Regions from separate parts of the Arthrobacter sp. zg-Y877 genome, predicted to be linked through region 3. Evidence: riboswitches for the same ligand, from Rfam matches in the RefSeq annotation. Region 3 holds a riboswitch; each other region holds the start of a gene.
The links. Region 3 has a riboswitch for S-adenosylmethionine ahead of QNO03_RS06810 (hypothetical protein). Riboswitches for the same ligand answer to the same signal wherever they lie in the genome.
Positions count from the first base shown of each region.

Region 1 (5,537 bases), on a different contig from region 3:
CCGCCGGAGGGCAGGTTCTGCTCGGCCCCGGCATGGCCGTGGACCAGGGCAGCGTGGCGGTGTTGGGCGATCCGACCGGCGGAACCGTCGGCGTCTGGCAGCCGGAGACCCACCGCGGGTTCGCCCGTATTGACGAACCCAGTGCCCCTGTCTGGTACGAACTGATGACCAACGACTATGCGGCTGCCCTGGACTTTTACCGGACCGTGTTCGGCTGGGAAACGGAAGTTCTCTCCGACACGGAGGATTTCAGGTACACCACCCTGCAGAGCGAGGACCGCCCGGTTGCCGGAGTCATGGACGCCGCCGCTGAACTGCCCGGGGGCATCCCTTCCCACTGGGAGATTTACTTCGGCCATGCGGACATTGGCGCCGCTGCGGAGCAGGCGGAACAACTGGGCGGATCGGTGCTCCGCCTGCCCGAAGATTCCGACTATGGGCGGCTGGTGCAGCTCGCCGACCCCACCGGAGCAGCATTCTGGCTGATGGCGGCCACCGAAGCCTAGCTTTCCTGTCCCACGCCTAGCCCGCCTGCCCGAACACCTCCCGCTTCAGGGCACCGGAAATCTCCTGGACGCTGGTCAGGAAACCGTCGTGCCCGATGGGTGCCCGGATGAGGTGGACGGAGGTCCCCCGTGGAAGGGCTGCGGCCAGGTCCGCCGACTGCTGGGGAAAGTACAACCGGTCCGATTCCACCGCTGCAATAAAGAAAGCCGCGGTTGTGCCTGCGAGCGCGGCGCGGAGGGATCCCCTGCCCCGGGCGACGTCGTGGCTGACCAGGGCCTCGGTGAGCACCAGATAGCTGTTCGCGTCGAACCGGCCGGCCAGCTTCCGGGCCTGGTGGTCCAGGTAGCTCTCCACGGAATACCGGCCCCTCCCCGCTGGGACTGCCGCTCCGAACGGGTCCTCGGCCCCCTGCGGAGAACGGCCGAACCGGTATTCCAGCTCCGGTTCGGACCGGTAGGTGATGTGCGCGATCCTCCGGGCCAGCCCGAGTCCGGCCAGCGGCGGGGAACCGTTGTAGTAGTCGCCCCCGTTGAAATCGGGATCGAGGCGGATCGCGGTCAGCTGCGCCTGGGCGAAGGCGATCTGCTCCGCCGTGCTGGCCGCCGTCGCCGCGATCACCCCGCAGTGCAGCACCCGGTCCGGCTCGGTCACCGCCCATTCCAGGGCACGCGCTCCCCCGAGGGAACCACCCAGCACCGCATGCCAGCGGGCAATGCCGAGCCGGTCCGCCAGCCGCGCCTCCGCCCGGACCGAGTCGCGGATGGTGACGAACGGAAACCTCGACCCCCAGGGCAGTCCGTCCGGGTCCGGTGATGCCGGACCGGTGGATCCGTAGCACCCCCCGAGCATGTTGACCGAGACCACGAAGTACCGGTTGGTGTCCACGGTCCGCCCCGGGCCCACGAGCTCCTCCCACCAGCCCGGCTCGCCGCTGCTCCCCCGCGCCACATGGCTGCTTCCGGTCAGGGCATGCGGAACCAGGACCGCATTGCCCGCCTCCGGGTTCAGCTGGCCCCACGTCTCGTAGGCGAGGACGACGTCGGGCAGGTACCCGCCGGTTTCCAGCTCCAGTCCCCCTATGGAGGCATACTGCAGCACCCCGTCCTTAGCGGTGGGGTGCTGCAGCGGTGGCACCTGCAGGGACTTGCCCTGGGGTGCCGGGTTCCGGGTCACGGAGCCTACGCTCCCTTGGCAGCCCGGAACCCGGCGTCGAGGTCCGCGAGGATGTCGTCGATATGTTCGACGCCCACGGAGAGGCGGACCAGCCCCGGACTGACACCGGCCGCCAGCTGCGCTTCAGCTCCGAGCTGGCTGTGCGTGGTGGATGCCGGGTGGATCACCAGGGAGCGCACGTCGCCCACATTGGCCACGTGCGAGTGCAGTTCCAGTCCGTCGACGAAGCGTTTGCCGGCGTCTATGCCGCCCTCGATTTCGAAGGAGACAATGGCGCCGGTACCGCGCGGACCGTAGGTGCGGCCGCGGTCAAACCACGGACTGGACTCCAGGCCCGCGTACGCCACGGACACGACGTCGTCGTGCTGTTCCAGCCAGTTCGCTACGGCGACGGCGTTGGATACGTGCCGTTCGATCCGCAGGCTCAGGGTTTCCAGGCCCTGCGCGATCAGGAAGGCGTTGAAGGGCGACACCGCGGATCCGAGGTCGCGCAGCAGCTGGACGCGTGCCTTGAGGATGAACGCGAGGTTCGCCCCCAGCGCTCCGTTGACGCCCAGGTCCCGGGCGTAGACGAGCCCGTTGTAGCTTTCATCGGGCGTGTTGAAGCCGGGGAACTTCTCCGGATCGGCAGCGAAATCGAAGTTGCCCGAATCCACGATCACGCCGGCAATGGCGGTTCCGTGTCCGCCGAGGTACTTGGTGGCCGAGTGGACCACAATGTCGGCGCCCCACTCGATCGGGCGGATCAGGTACGGCGTGGACAGCGTGTTGTCCACGATCAGCGGAATGCCCGCGTCATGGGCCACGGCACTGATGCCTTCCAGGTCCAGGACATCCTGCCGGGGGTTGGAAACCACCTCGCCGAAGAACGCCTTGGTGTTGGGCCGGACGGCGTCGCGCCACTGGTCCAGGTTGTCCGGGTCCTGCACGAAGGTGGTTTCAATACCGAACCGCTTCAGGGTGTGCTTCAGCAGGTTGTAGGTGCCGCCGTAGAGGCTGGGGCTGGCGACCACATGGTCGCCCGCCTGCGCCACGTTCAGCAGCGCGAAGGTTTCCGCCGCCTGTCCGGAAGCCAGCAGCAGGGCGCCGACGCCGCCCTCCAGCGACGCGATCCGGTTTTCCACCGCTTCCTGGGTGGGGTTTCCGATCCGGGTGTAAATGGGTTCCAGTTCGGCCAGCGCAAACCGGTTGGCTGCGGCTTCGGCACTGGGGAAAACGAAGGACGTTGTCTGGTAGATGGGCAGGGCACGTGCGCCGGTGACGGCGTCGGGCTCCTGGCCTACGTGGATCTGGCGGGTTTCAAATGACCAATCTGCACTCATGATGCTCCCTCAAACCAGGGGCCGCACAACGCCGCCGGGGTGCATCCGGGTACGCCGGATATCCGGTGGGGTCGTGGGACCCGCGCTTGCCGGACGCCCGTTTGGCGTACGGCCAGGTCTTCACCCGGGGCACCCCACCGCGGTTGGAGGGTTGCCGGCCAGCAAGCCGGGGCTATCTGCTGGCACTCATGACCTGCACCAATGGAAACCGATCTAGCGGCGTTCTGCAAGCTCTGTGACGGACCATGAAAAACCCGTCGCTACGGTGGTGGTTTGGCGCGGGAGAGGGAAAAAATCCGCACTTAGGCATCCCTTGGTCGAGACGGGTATCACAACGTGCCACAATGGGCCGCATGCGCTTGGACCATGTTTCTTATGCCTGTGAATCCGACGGTCTTCTGGCCACCACAGAGAGGATTGCCGCTGCTCTCGGTGCCGACTTCGTGAAGGGTGGCGTCCACCCCCGGTTCGGTACCCGCAATATGATCCTGCCCCTGGCCAACAACCAGTACGTCGAGGTGGTGGAGGTACTGAACCACCCGGCGTCGGACAAGGCTCCCTTCGGGCAGGCCGTGCGCCAGCGCTCCGAATGCGGTGGCGGCTGGATGGGCTGGTGTGTTGCCGTGGACGATCTCTCCCCCTTCGAGGAACGCCTGGGCCGGTCCTCCGTGCCGGGCAACCGCAAGTTCCCCGATGGCCAGGAGCTCACCTGGCGGCAGATCGGCATCAACGGTCTCATCGCTGACCCGCAGGTGCCCTACCTGCTGCGCTGGGATGACAACACCGAGGAACTGCACCCCTCCAACGCGATCCCCGGCATGCCCGGCTCGGTGAAGCTGAAGTCGCTGACCATCGCCGGATCCGCTGCACGCGTCACAGACTGGCTCGGCCATCCGGTGGAGAAGCCGCTGGAGAACGTGGACGTCACCTGGATTGCCCCTGCCGGTACGCCGGGCATCATGTCGGTCACCTTCGACACCGCGAACGGTCCCGTCGAGATCTAGTTCTGGGTTCTGCTGCCGGTTTCGTTTCCTGCTGCCGTTTTGGGAAATCCCTGCGCTGCGGCGTGGCAGCAGTTTCCCAAACCGGTCGATTTCTCCGGAACCGGTCAGGTTTTCCACATGAAGGTAGTCCACCCTCCCGGTCCGACCTCGGGTTCTCCAGCCTGAGCGAATGAAACCTGAACTGCTTTTCGCGTCCGACGCGGAGTTGTACGGTTCCGGACGGCGTTCCCTGGCGCTGCGGTGCCGGGCGGGCGAGCTGATCCGCCTGCGCAGCGGGATCTACGTCCGCTCGGACGTGTGGCGGCAGCTACCTCGTTGGGAACAGAATCTGGTCCGGGTGCGGGCCACCGCGGAGCAGGTGCCGGGACAACGTGTGCTCATTCAACAATCAGCAGCCACCATTTGGGGACTGCCGGTGATCGGCACAGGTTCCGAAGTGTTGCTGCTGGCATCCGCTGCCTCCCACGGCCGACGCCGGGGAGACCTCCGCTGGAGCGCGCGCCGGCTGTTGGAACCCTTGGAGGTCGTGGACGGGTTGACACTAACTTCCAGGGCCCAGACGGTCCTGGACATGGCTGCCTATTTGGACTTTGAGCGCGCAGTTCCGGCCATGGACCGTGTGATGAACCCGGACCCCCTCCGCGGCCTTCCCGGGCTGAAGAAAGAAAACCTGAGGGAACTAGCCGGGAACCTGCCCGACCAGGCCAAACGGCTGCGGGCCCGACGGGTTGTCGACTTTGCAGATGCACGTTCTGAGTCGGCCGGTGAGTCATATTCCCGTGCCGTCCTGCACCGGCTGGGGTTTCCAGCTCCCGAGCTGCAACATGAATTCAGGACACCTGCGGGGCGTTTCCGCACGGATTTTTACTGGGCGGAACACGACCTTGTGGGTGAATTCGACGGTGCCGTGAAATACGGCGCAAACGTGTCCACGATTAAACCTTCGTGGGAGACGCTTACGCAGGAAAAACGCCGGGAAGACGCCATCCGGGCCACCGGTACGGTCGTGGTCCGCTGGTCCTGGAACGACATCGGCAGGCCGGGTGAACATCCGGAGAGTCTGACAAGGAAAATGCTCGGTGCCGGGCTGCTCCGAAGCCGCCGCCACGGGTGATTTCTCTACCACTTCGGGATTCTGCTGCCGGTTTGGGAAATCCCTGCGCTGCGGCGTGGCAGCTGTTTCCCAAACCGTACGATTTCCACAAACCGCAGGCAAAATGGCAGCAAAACCCTCAGCGCCGCGCAGCCCGGATGAGCCGGGCATTGATCCGGCGCACCAGCGCCGCATCAATCTTCACCACCCGGCGGTCATAGGTGAGCAGGCCGTTCACCTCGTCCTCGACGTCGGTGAGCTGGGTGTAAACCGTTGCAGCCAGCCCGCCCGCAACGGCCGGTTCGATCTGCCGCCGGTGCAGCCGCTCGTAGGCCCGGGCCAGGGCACTCCGGGACCGGAACCGCCGGTAGCCGAATTCCTTGTCGTTGAAGGTGTGGCCGGGGATGCGCAGGCTGTATCCGCCGTACTCGGACAGGA
Region 1 is NZ_JAUCPU010000003.1:151,855-157,391, forward strand. It holds gene QNO03_RS08205 (VOC family protein) at 1-506, shown strand, start outside; gene metX (homoserine O-acetyltransferase MetX) at 523-1,647, opposite strand; gene QNO03_RS08215 (bifunctional o-acetylhomoserine/o-acetylserine sulfhydrylase) at 1,686-3,002, opposite strand; SAM riboswitch class IV at 3,080-3,196, opposite strand; gene QNO03_RS08220 (VOC family protein) at 3,356-4,006, shown strand; gene QNO03_RS08225 (hypothetical protein) at 4,176-5,120, shown strand; gene QNO03_RS08230 (glycoside hydrolase family 2 protein) at 5,239-5,537, opposite strand, start outside.
Region 1: linked by a shared signal. The riboswitch ahead of QNO03_RS08215 (bifunctional o-acetylhomoserine/o-acetylserine sulfhydrylase) and the one ahead of QNO03_RS06810 (hypothetical protein) in region 3 are both predicted to bind S-adenosylmethionine.

Region 2 (5,537 bases), on a different contig from region 3:
CCGGCGGATTCTTTCGGTTGTGGCTGCATTCACCCCTCCCGGGGGTGGGAATATTAAACTCGTGAGCCATACCCCCAGTACCCCAGGCGTAAAAGAAGCGCGTAAAACCTTCTTCGGCCATCCCCGGATGTTGGCCAACCTCTTCAGTGTTGAGCTGTGGGAGCGATTCTCCTTCTACGGCATGCAGGGCATCCTGCTGTACTACATGTACTACAGCACCACCGACGGCGGCCTCGGCATCGACGAAGCCATCGCCGTCTCCCTGGTCGGTGCGTATGGCGGTGGCGTGTACCTCTCCACCATCCTCGGTGCATGGCTGGCGGACCGCGTCTTCGGCGCCGAACGGGTGCTGTTCTACGCCGCCGCACTGGTCATGCTGGGCCACATTTCCCTGGCCGTGCTTCCCGGCGCCGTCGGACTGGCCGCAGGCCTGATCCTGATCGCCCTGGGTTCCGGCGGCGTCAAGGCCAATGCGACATCGCTCGTCGGCACCTTGTACGACGAGAAGGACCAGCGGCGCGACGCCGGCTTCTCCATCTTCTACATGGGCATCAACATCGGTGCCCTGATCGGCCCGATCCTGACCGGTCTGGCCTGGACCGAGTACGGCTTCCACTACGGCTTCGGCCTGGCCGCCATCGGCATGGCCATCGGTCTGGTGCAGTACGGCGTAACCCGCAAGAACCTGCCCGAATCCGCACATCATGTAGCCAACCCGCTCCCGAAGCAGCAGTACATGAAGGTCGGGCTCATTGCCGTGGCCGGTCTGGTTGTTATTGCGCTGGCCGTTGTCTTCAACATCCTGACCGCCAAGAACCTCGCCGTGGTCATGGCGGCCGTGGCCATCGTGGCTTCCGTCGCCTACTTCGTCATCATCCTCAGCAGCAAGAAGGTGAACCAGGTGGAACGCCGCCGGGTGTACTCCTTCATGCCGCTCTTTATTGCCAGCGCTGCGTTCTGGGCCTTGTTCCAGCAGCAGTTCACGGTGGTTGCCATGTACGCGGACACCTCCCTGAACCGCAGCATCTTCGGCTGGGAAATGCCGCCGAGCTGGGTGCAGTCCATTAACCCGGTCTTCATCATCATCTTCGCCGCGGTCTTCGCCGGTGTGTGGACCAAGATGGGCGACCGCCAGCCGTCCTCCCCGCTGAAGTTCGCCATGGGCCTGGCCGTGATGGGCCTCGCCTTCCTGGCCTTCATTCCGTTCTCCGGAGGTGCCCCGAACAGCACCCCGCTGCTGGCCATGGCCGGCATCCTGCTGCTGTTCACCTTCGCCGAACTGTTCCTGTCCCCGATCGGCCTGTCGGTGGCAACCAAGCTGGCTCCGGAAGTCTTCCGGACCCAGATGGTGGCCCTGTTCTTCCTGTCCGTCTCCCTGGGCACCACCCTGGCCGGCTGGCTGGCACAGTTCTACGATCCCGCAACCGAGGTCAGCTACTTCACCTTCAGCGGCGTCACCGCAATCATCCTGGGCATTGCCCTGGCTGCGGCGACACCGTCGATCAAGAAGCTCATGGGCGGCGTGCGCTAGCAGCACCCCGCACCACTGCAGCAGGGACGGCGGCACCGGAACTCTCCGGTGCCGCCGTCCTTTTTTGTGTCCGCTTGTGTCCGCAGACATGCTTGGCTGTGCCCCGGAACGTGGTTAGGATGGGTCCCAGCTTCAGGAGACACGGCCGCCAAGCTCCGACTTGGCCGTGCACCAACCCCATGCTTCGCGGGTGGTTCGGATGACGAAGCGGCCTGCACCGCCCTTCCGGGCGTCCGGTGCCGGCAAGAGCACTGCTTCCCAAGGATGACTGCCATGCGCAAAAGCACTGACCGCATTTTGACCACCCACGCCGGTTCCCTTCCCCGTACTCCTGAACTGCTGGCCGCGAATGCGGCACGCGAAGCCGATCCCGCAGACACCGGGGGTTACGCGGAGCTACTGCAGGCCGCCGTCGCCGACCTGGTGGCCCGCCAACTGAAGGCCGGCATCGATATTCCGAACGACGGCGAATACGGCCACGCGATGTCCGCCGACGTCGACTACGGGGCCTGGTGGTCCTATTCCTTCTCCCGGCTCGCCGGCCTGAGCGTGGCCGAAACGGGAATCTGGGACATGGAGCCGCACCGCTCCGAACCGGGCAGTGTGGTCCTCACCAGCTTCGGCGACCGCCGCGACCGGCAACGCTTCTCCGCGGCCTACTCCGACCCGTCCTCGGGCATCACCACGGGCGCGCAGAAGGTCTTCCCGAAGGTCACGGGCCCGGTGGAATACACCGGGTACGACGCCGTGGCGAACGACATTGCCAACCTCAAGGCGGGATTGGCGTCGGCGGGGCTGACGGAAGGCTTCCTGGCGTCACTGTCCCCCGGGTCCTGTTCCCGGATTGCCAACGAGTACTACGCCACCGAGGAAGAGTTCATTTTCGCGTGTGCGGACGCCATGCGCGAGGAATACCTGGCCATTGCCGACGCCGGGCTGATTGTCCAGATCGATGACCCGTCCATCGCGGAGAACTGGGACCAGATCAATCCCGAACCGTCCGTCGAGGACTACCTCAGGTTCACGCAGGTCCGTGTGGAGGCCCTGAACTACGCCCTGCGCGGCATCCCGGAGGAACAGGTCCGGTTCCACCTATGCTGGGGCTCCTGGCACGGGCCGCACACCACGGACATCGAGTTCCGGCATCTGGTGGACACCCTGCTGCGGATCAACGCGGGCGGCTACAGCTTTGAAGCCGGAAACGTGCGGCACGAGCACGAATGGCGGGTCTGGGAGGACACCAAACTGCCGGACGGCAAGGTCATCCTCCCCGGCGTCGTCTCCCATGCCACCAACGTGGTGGAGCATCCGGAACTGGTGGCGAACCGGATCGAGCGTTTCGCCGGGCTGGTGGGACGGGAAAACATCATTGCCTCCACTGACTGCGGGCTGGGCGGACGGGTGCATCCCCAGATCGCGGCCGCCAAACTCGAGGCCCTGGGCGAGGGTGCCCGGCTGGCAAGCAGCCGGCTCTGGTAACCCAACAGCGGTGCCGCCGGCCCGCTCGTGCGGCGGAAAAGCCCTTTCCGCGGCGTGCGGAACCAGCCTCGTCAGCGGTCCAGCCCGGCACTGACCAGCACGAGCATCCCGCTCACGGCGGCCAGGGCGCCCAGCGCGCAGATGGTGTTGAACGCCGCCGCTCCGAGCTGCCGCCGGCCCCGGGCGAAGAGGATACCGGCAGTAATCCACGCCGCGGCCAGGACCAGGACGGCCAAGGGGCCGGCGGCGAAACCCGCAGTGTTTTCCGCCCAGCTGGGCAGCCGGAACGCTGCCCGCTGCGTCCAGAAAAACCACAACACCGGGGCGGCGCAGAGGTAAAGCACGTTAAAACCCACCATGAGCGCCCGGGTGCCGCGGCGCAGGCCCTGCGGCACACGCTCCCGTGCTGGACCAAAACCGCCTGAAACAGCCACTATGCTCTTCCCCCTGACACTCCCTGGCTTCCCGCCGCCAAGACTTCGGGATAGAGCCTAAGGCCCCCGGCCCCGGTTTCCCTGCAGGGCCGTGTCTGCCGTCTGCGCCGTTTCTTTGGCATGCTTAGGGGTATGTCTAATCGTGCCGGCCAGCGTGCCGAACCTTCCGACCTTGTAGATCTCACTGCGCTTTTGGACGCCTATTACGACGTCGTCCCGGATCCAGCCAACGTTGCACAGCGCGTGGCGTTCGGAACCTCCGGGCACCGGGGCTCCTCCCTCAACGGTGCCTTCAATGAGCAGCACATTGCCGCCATTACCCAGGCGATCGTGGAGTACCGCACGTCGGCGGGCATCACCGGACCGCTGTTCATGGGCAAGGACACGCATGCACTGTCCGAACCGGCACAGAACACGGCACTTGAGGTCCTGGCCGCCAACGGCGTGAACGTACAGATCGACGCGCGCAACGGGTTCACGCCCACCCCCGCCGTCAGCCACGCCATCCTCCGGCACAATGCCACCCGGACCGAGCAGGCCGACGGCATTGTTGTCACCCCGTCACACAACCCGCCCGCGGACGGCGGCTTCAAGTACAACCCGCCCACCGGCGGGCCGGCCGGTTCCGATATCACCAACTGGATTGCGGACCGCGCCAACGAGCTGCTGGAAAACGGCCTGGCCGGCGTCCGCCGCATCCCCCTCGGCGAAGCGCGCCTGGCGGACTCGGTGGGCACCTATGACTTCCTGGCGCACTATGTGGAAGACCTCCCCGCGGTCCTGAACCTCGACGCCATCCGCAGTGCAGGGCTCCACATCGGCGCCGATCCCCTGGGCGGTGCCTCCGTGGACTACTGGGGCGCCATCGCCGAGCGGCACCACCTGAACCTGACCGTGGTCAACCCCAACGTGGACCCGCAGTGGGCCTTCATGACCCTGGACTGGGACGAGAAGATCCGCATGGACTGCTCCTCCCCGTACGCCATGGCATCCCTGATTTCGCGGGCCGCGGATTACGACATTGCCACCGGCAACGACGCCGACGCCGACCGGCACGGCATTGTCACCCCGGACGCGGGGCTGATGAACCCGAACCACTACCTGGCAACCGCCATCGACTACCTGTACCGCAACCGCTCCGGCTGGAGTTCCGACGCCATGGTGGGCAAGACCCTCGTCTCCTCGTCCATGATCGACCGCGTCACCGCCGATCTGGGCCGGGTCCTGATGGAGGTTCCGGTCGGCTTCAAGTGGTTCGTGCCCGGGTTGCTCTCCGGCGAAGCCGCTTTCGGCGGCGAGGAGTCCGCCGGCGCTTCCTTCCTCCGCCTCGACGGCCAGCCGTGGAGCACTGACAAGGACGGCATCCTGCTGGCCCTGCTGGCCTCGGAGATGACGGCAGTGACCGGCAAGACCCCGTCCCAGCGCTACCGCGAGCTGACAAACCAGTTCGGCGATCCCGAGTACGCCCGCGTGGACGCACCGGCCACCCGGGACCAGAAGGCAGCGCTGGCCAAGCTCTCGCCGTCGGACGTCACCGCCACCACCCTGGCCGGCGAAGAGATCACGGCCCGCCTGACCGAGGCACCCGGCAATGGGGCACCCATCGGCGGGTTGAAGGTGACCACCGAGAATGCCTGGTTCGCGGCGCGGCCCTCCGGTACCGAGGATGTCTACAAGATCTACGCCGAGTCCTTCAAGGGCGAGGAGCATCTGCACCAGGTCCAGGCCGAAGCCAAGGCCATCGTGGACGGCGTCATTTCCTAGGTTCCGTTGCGCAAGCAGAAGGGGTGCACCTGCAGGTGCACCCCTTTCCGCTTTAAACAGCGTGCCTGCCGGTCAGAGGAGCCGGCGCAGGATCCGTTTCTTCAGCCCCGTATAGGGCGGGTATGCGAAGCGGAGGGTATCCAACAGGGTGCCCTTGGTGAAGACCGGCCGCAGCTGGCTGAACGTATCGAAGGAATACCTGCCGTGGTACGCACCGGTGCCGCTGGCGCCCGCACCGCCGAACGGCAGGCCCGGCACGGCCAGCTGCACGGTGCTGGCATTGTGGTTGATGCTGCCGGCCCGCACCCCTTCTTCGAACGCCTTCCGGT
Region 2 is NZ_JAUCPU010000007.1:124,041-129,577, forward strand. It holds gene QNO03_RS11420 (peptide MFS transporter) at 62-1,531, shown strand; SAM riboswitch class IV at 1,662-1,786, shown strand; gene QNO03_RS11425 (cobalamin-independent methionine synthase II family protein) at 1,805-3,010, shown strand; gene QNO03_RS11430 (hypothetical protein) at 3,082-3,444, opposite strand; gene pgm (phosphoglucomutase (alpha-D-glucose-1,6-bisphosphate-dependent)) at 3,577-5,208, shown strand; gene QNO03_RS11440 (aldehyde dehydrogenase family protein) at 5,281-5,537, opposite strand, start outside.
Region 2: linked by a shared signal. The riboswitch ahead of QNO03_RS11425 (cobalamin-independent methionine synthase II family protein) and the one ahead of QNO03_RS06810 (hypothetical protein) in region 3 are both predicted to bind S-adenosylmethionine.

Region 3 (5,537 bases):
ATGCGCTGCTGGAGCAGTTCGAAATCGAGCCGCTTTCCGTCCGGGGCCACCATCACGATTTCGCCGTCCACCACGCACCGCTCGGGAAGATTCGTGCGGAGGGCGTCGACGAGTTCCGGGAAGTACCGTGTCATCGGCTTTTCGTTCCGGGAGCCGATTTCGACGTCGTCGCCGTCCCGGAAAATGATGGACCGGAACCCGTCCCACTTTGGTTCGTAGAGGTAGTCCCCGCGGGGCAGGGCGCTGACGGATTTGGCCAGCATCGGGGCAATCGGAGGCATCACCGGAAGATCCATGTGCCCATTCTTATCCGATTGCGGGCCGTTCCCCCAGCCCTGCGGTGAAGGCGGTGAACAGGTCGCGGCCCTGCTGCCAGGACCCCACACCGCTCTTTTCGTTGATGTGGGCCACCTCGCCGGCATCGATGACGGGCACGTTCCAGGCTGCGGCCATGCTCCGTGCCGCGGGCAGGGCGCAATAGGGGTCGCTCTGGCTGGCAATCAGCAGGCCGGGAACGGGCAGTTCCTCCATCCGCGGATTCCGGAATGTTTCAACAACTTGCGGGAAGGAGGCAGCAACGGGATCCGGCGGGCTGACCAGGAACGCGCCGCGGGCGCCGTCGGGGTTCCGATGCAGCCATTCCACTGCGGCCAGGCAGCCGAGGCTGTGCGCAACGAGGACCGTCTGCCCGTTCCGCGCTCCGGCGGACCGGTCCAGGGCGGCCATCCAGTCCTCCAGATCGGGTTCGTCCCACGACGACGGCGAGATGCGGGTGGCATCGGGCAGCTCTGCCTCCCAGCGGCTTTGCCACTGCTCCGGCGGTGAGCCCTGGTAGCCCGGGATTATGGTGATGTGCATTGGAGCTGCTTCCTTTCGCTGTCCTGCATGTGAGCGGGAATACTGCCGACCGCTCCGGCGCTGGAGCTGATATGAAGAAAATAGGGTTCCTGTCCTTCGGACATTACCGGAATGCGATTGGGTCGCTGACCCCTTCAGCGGGGGACGCACTGCGTCAGCAGGTTGAGTTGACCGTCGCTGCGGAGGAGGTCGGGGTGGATGGTGCCTATCTGCGGGTCCACCACTTCGCACCGCAGTTCTCCGCACCGTTCCCACTGCTCGCGGCTATGGCCGCCCGGACCAGCCGGATCGAGCTGGGCACCGGCGTGATCGACATGCGTTACATGAATCCGATCGGAATGGCCGAAGATGCTGCAGCCACCGATCTGATCAGCGCCGGACGGCTGCAGCTGGGCATCAGCCGGGGATCCCCCGAGCCGGCCCTGCGCGGCTATGAGTCCTTCGGCTACGTTCCCGGCCCGGATTCCTCCGACGCCGAGATGGCCCGGCAGCACACGGAAGTCTTCCGGGCCGCCATAGCCGGAGCAGGTGTGGCGCAGGCCGATCCGGCCATGACCGGCAGCACCGGCGCCATGGCCGTCGACCCCCTCTCCCCCGGTCTCCCCGACCGCATCTGGTGGGGGTCCGGCACCCGGGCCACCGCCAAATGGACCGGAGAGCAGGGCATGAACCTCATGAGCTCCACCCTCCTCACCGAAGACACCGGTGTGCCGTTCGATCAGCTGCAGGCCGAGCAGATCGCCGTGTACCGGCAGGCGTGGGCCGACGCCGGGCATCAGGGCACACCGCGTGTGTCCGTCAGCCGCAGCATCATTCCCCTGGTGACCGAGGCGGACCGGCGGTACTTCGGACTCCGCGCCCAGGCCGAAGGCCGCGACCAGGTGGGCCACCTCGACGGCGGCCTGGCCCGGTTCGGCAAGAGCTACATCGGTGAACCGGACGTCATCGCCGCGGAGCTGGCTGCAGATGCCGCCGTTCAGGAAGCGGACACGGTCCTGGTGACCGTGCCGAACCAGCTCGGCGTGGACTACAACGCGCAGCTGCTGGAAAGCATCGTCAAGCTCGTCGCCCCGGGGGCCGGCTGGCGGTAAGTCGCCGGTAGGTCCCTGGGGTGCCCACCCCAGCGGGCTGGAACCTTGGCACCTTCGGGGCCTGGATCCGGCGGCAACGAAATTCCCCGCTCGCAGAGCTCGCGGAGAATATTAAAGCCGCCTCCCCCAGACCCCTTCGTGCGTCCGTCACCGTCCGCCAAGCCCTTCGTGGGTCCGCTGCTTCCCGCCCCGCCTTGGGCGTGCGTCGACTCCTGCCAAACCCCTTCGTGGGTCCGTCTCCTCCCGGCGCCTTCGTGCGTCCGTCACCTTCCGCAATGCCCCGGATGGTGAGGAGCGGAGCCTCATCCCGGCTGTCGCATCCTTCGGGCCCACCTCTGGTGGGGAGTGTGCGAGGGTATTCGGCCCCGGGACCTTCCGCGGACGGAAGGCGAGCTGCGGACTATGGCGCCGGACGGGCCGGGTTAGGCGGCTTTAATAACTTTCGCGAGCTCTGCGAGCGGAAGTTTTCGTTGCCGCCGTTCCGGTCCGCCCGGCGCACCCACCGGAACGCTCACCGCCGCACACCCGGGAATGGCCCCTGTCGAAATGTCGGCGGCCTCCGCTAAAGTAGTTTTCAGCTTCACGAGATGTGGCCTCCGCCCGGGAAACCGGGCATAAAAGCTCCGACTGGCCCCACACCAACCCCACTGTTCGGCGGGTGGTTCGGATGACGAAGCGGCCTGCTTCGTCCGTTGCAGGCAAGGACAACCTGAAAAGGAACCCACTGTGAGCATTTCCAGTGTCAGCAAATCCGGTCTCAGCAACTGCAGCGGCTTCGCGCCGGGGCACAACATCCATTGGATCCACGGCCGCCGTCTCGAGGGCTGGGAGCAGTGGTCGGACGTCGAAGCCACGGCCGATCCGCAGCTGGACCTCATTTACCTGGTGTCCGAAGGAATCCAGCACCTGATGTGGTTCCACAACGTTCCGGCCGTTGCCACCGCACTGGCGGCCGCCGTCGACACCCCGCAGTGGTGCCAGCGCTATTCCACGCTGATGGTGCCCGGCGGCTTCGAGTCCGGTGCGCGGAGTTCTTTTTTCTACTTAGCCCGGCCGGAGCGGGTGGTTCCATGCAACGGCTCCCTGGTGCGGGCACCGGAAACTGAGCAGATCGAAAAGGCCGGCTCCTAGCTGCCGTACCGCCCCGGCATCCGGATGCCGGGGCGGCTCGGTGCTACAGGGGTTCTCCGGTTTCGCCGGGCACGCCACGAAGCTGGGCGATGCGCAGCCGCAGGAAGATAATCACCAACACCAGCGCCCACACCACCAGGACTGAAACCCCGATAACCGCGAGCAGATACAAAATTCCAAACGCCGAGCCGATTGCCATGTTGTCCCCCATTGTTGCCGGATTATTGACCGGTTGGTGGCGATGCTACCGCAGTGCTCAGGCACCCACTTCTCCGGCGGCGAGGCCCGGCTACTGCTGAAGCAGCTCCGGCGGGACCGCGTACATCACCAGCACCCCCAGGAGGTTCTTCGCCGCGTGCACCCCGTAGGACAGCATGAAGTTGTTGCCCGCCCAGACATAGAGGCCGACCAGGGTGGCACCCATCGCCAGGTAAGGCACCAGGACCGGCAGGGTGAGGGATTCCTTGCCCACGACGTGGATGGACGCGAACAACAGGACCGACAGGATGCCGCAGGCCCAGATATTCCAGTACCGGCTGAGCTTGCCGATCAGCAGGTGCCGGAAGATGTACTCCTCCACAAAGGGCGCCAGCACCACGATCAGGGGAATGATCAGCCAGGGCGAGACGGACCCGACAAACCCCTGGACCGCTTCCTGGTTCGCTGCGGTCTGGACATCCCCTGTCACCAGGACAGCGGCCATGGTGGCGATGAGCATGATGATGACGCCCGCGGGAATCAGAGACAGCGTCAGCACCGGGCGGGTGGCCAGGATCTTCGTTTCCCGCACCACATACGGGCGGGCCGCAAGGAAGGCCAAAAGGCCGGCAACTGCGTAGAAGCCCAGGTTCAGGACGTAGGAGGCGGTGAGGGGATCCGGAACCACCATCACCAGCACCGGGAAAATGAGCCCCGGTGCGAAACTCAAGACCAGCAGGAACAGGACATAGAATCCGGCCGCCACGGCATCCCGCCGGGTGAAGCGGTAGGAAAGCCACGGTATCGACGCCGGTGGACGCCCCGCCGGTCCGGTCCGGTATTCGTTCGCAGTCATACCCTCAGGATATGGGCCATCCCGGAGCTATGGGGCATCCGGCGGGGATACAGGCCTGCGCTAATTCAGCTCCGCGATCACCGGAGGCATGGCGTCCAGCAATTCCCGTGCCAGGAAGCTGAGCGGCCCCCGGGAGGCTGAGAGCCGGTCCCCGCTCACGGCGTGCAGATAGGTTCCCCAACAGGCAGCCTGTTCCGGCGTCGCCCCGCGGGCCAGGAACCCGCCTACGGCACCGGCAAGGACATCCCCGGAACCGGAAGTGCCCAGACCGGAATTTCCGGCAGGAACCTCCCAGCTCTTTCCGTCGGGAGCGGTAATAACGTTGTGTGCGCTGACCACGGCGGAGTATTTCCGCGCCACTTCCAGGGACGCCTTCGCCAGGTCCAGGGAATCTTCGTCCGCCTCCTCATCCTCGAGCAGGCGGATGATTTCGGCGCCGTTCGGGGTCAGGACGAGGCGTCCGGCCAGGGCATCGTAAAGATCAGGCAGTCCGGGCAGCACACCGAGGGCATACGCATCCAGCACCACCTGTGTCTTGTCCCCGAGCAGCGGCACCACTGACCGCAGCAGCGCTGCTGCCTGGTCGGGGTCATCCAGCCCGGGGCCGATCACTACGGCCGACGCGGTTGAAAGATCGGATTCAAGCAATGCACCGGCCGCCTCGCCGTCAATCCCGCCGGATTCCTCGCGCAGTCCGACCACCCCGGATTCGGGGATCGCAACGGCCACGGCGATCGCCGCCGATTCCGCCAACCCCATGGTCAGGCGGCCGGCACCGACCCGCAGTCCGGCAAGACCGGTCAGCATCACGGCTCCGGGGGTGCGGCGGGCTCCGCCGATCACCAGTACGGTGCCGCGGTCTTCCTTGCCGGAGGCCTCGGTGGACAGCCTCCAGCCGCGCAGCAGCGCAGGGGTGACGAGCTCAGCGGGGGTGGATGTCATCAGTTTCTCCTGCATGTTCGGTTACGGGCGCTCCGCCGTCCTGCAGGTGGAGCACGTTGTTAAAGGTGTGCAGCTGCCACGGCCCGGTTCCGCTGGGACGCACCAGCCGGGTGACGGAACCGTTCCGTACGCTGTTGGCGGCGGCGGTGTCCAGCAGTTCCTGCTCGCTCATCCGTTCCAGAACGTAGCGGATCAGCAGGATCACGGCGTCATGGCAGACCACTGCCACCCGCTTGCCGTCTTCCTCGTCATCCAGATCGCGGAAGACCGAGCGCAGCCGCAGTGCGACGTCGGCCCAGGACTCGCCGCCCGGCGGCCGGTATACGAACTTGCCCAGCCAGGACCGGCGTTCGGCTTCCTCCGGAAAACGTGCCGCGACGCCGGCAGAGGTCAGCAGGTCCAAAATGCCCAGTTCCCGGTCGCGCAGGCGTTCATCAATCCGCATACCGCCGGTGATGCCG
Region 3 is NZ_JAUCPU010000002.1:571,390-576,926, forward strand. It holds gene QNO03_RS06795 (ATP-dependent DNA ligase) at 1-296, opposite strand, end outside; gene QNO03_RS06800 (RBBP9/YdeN family alpha/beta hydrolase) at 307-858, opposite strand; gene QNO03_RS06805 (LLM class flavin-dependent oxidoreductase) at 930-1,949, shown strand; SAM riboswitch class IV at 2,528-2,660, shown strand; gene QNO03_RS06810 (hypothetical protein) at 2,676-3,080, shown strand; gene QNO03_RS06815 (hypothetical protein) at 3,124-3,279, opposite strand; gene QNO03_RS06820 (CPBP family intramembrane glutamic endopeptidase) at 3,370-4,134, opposite strand; gene QNO03_RS06825 (NAD(P)H-hydrate dehydratase) at 4,195-5,076, opposite strand; gene QNO03_RS06830 (histidine phosphatase family protein) at 5,057-5,537, opposite strand, start outside.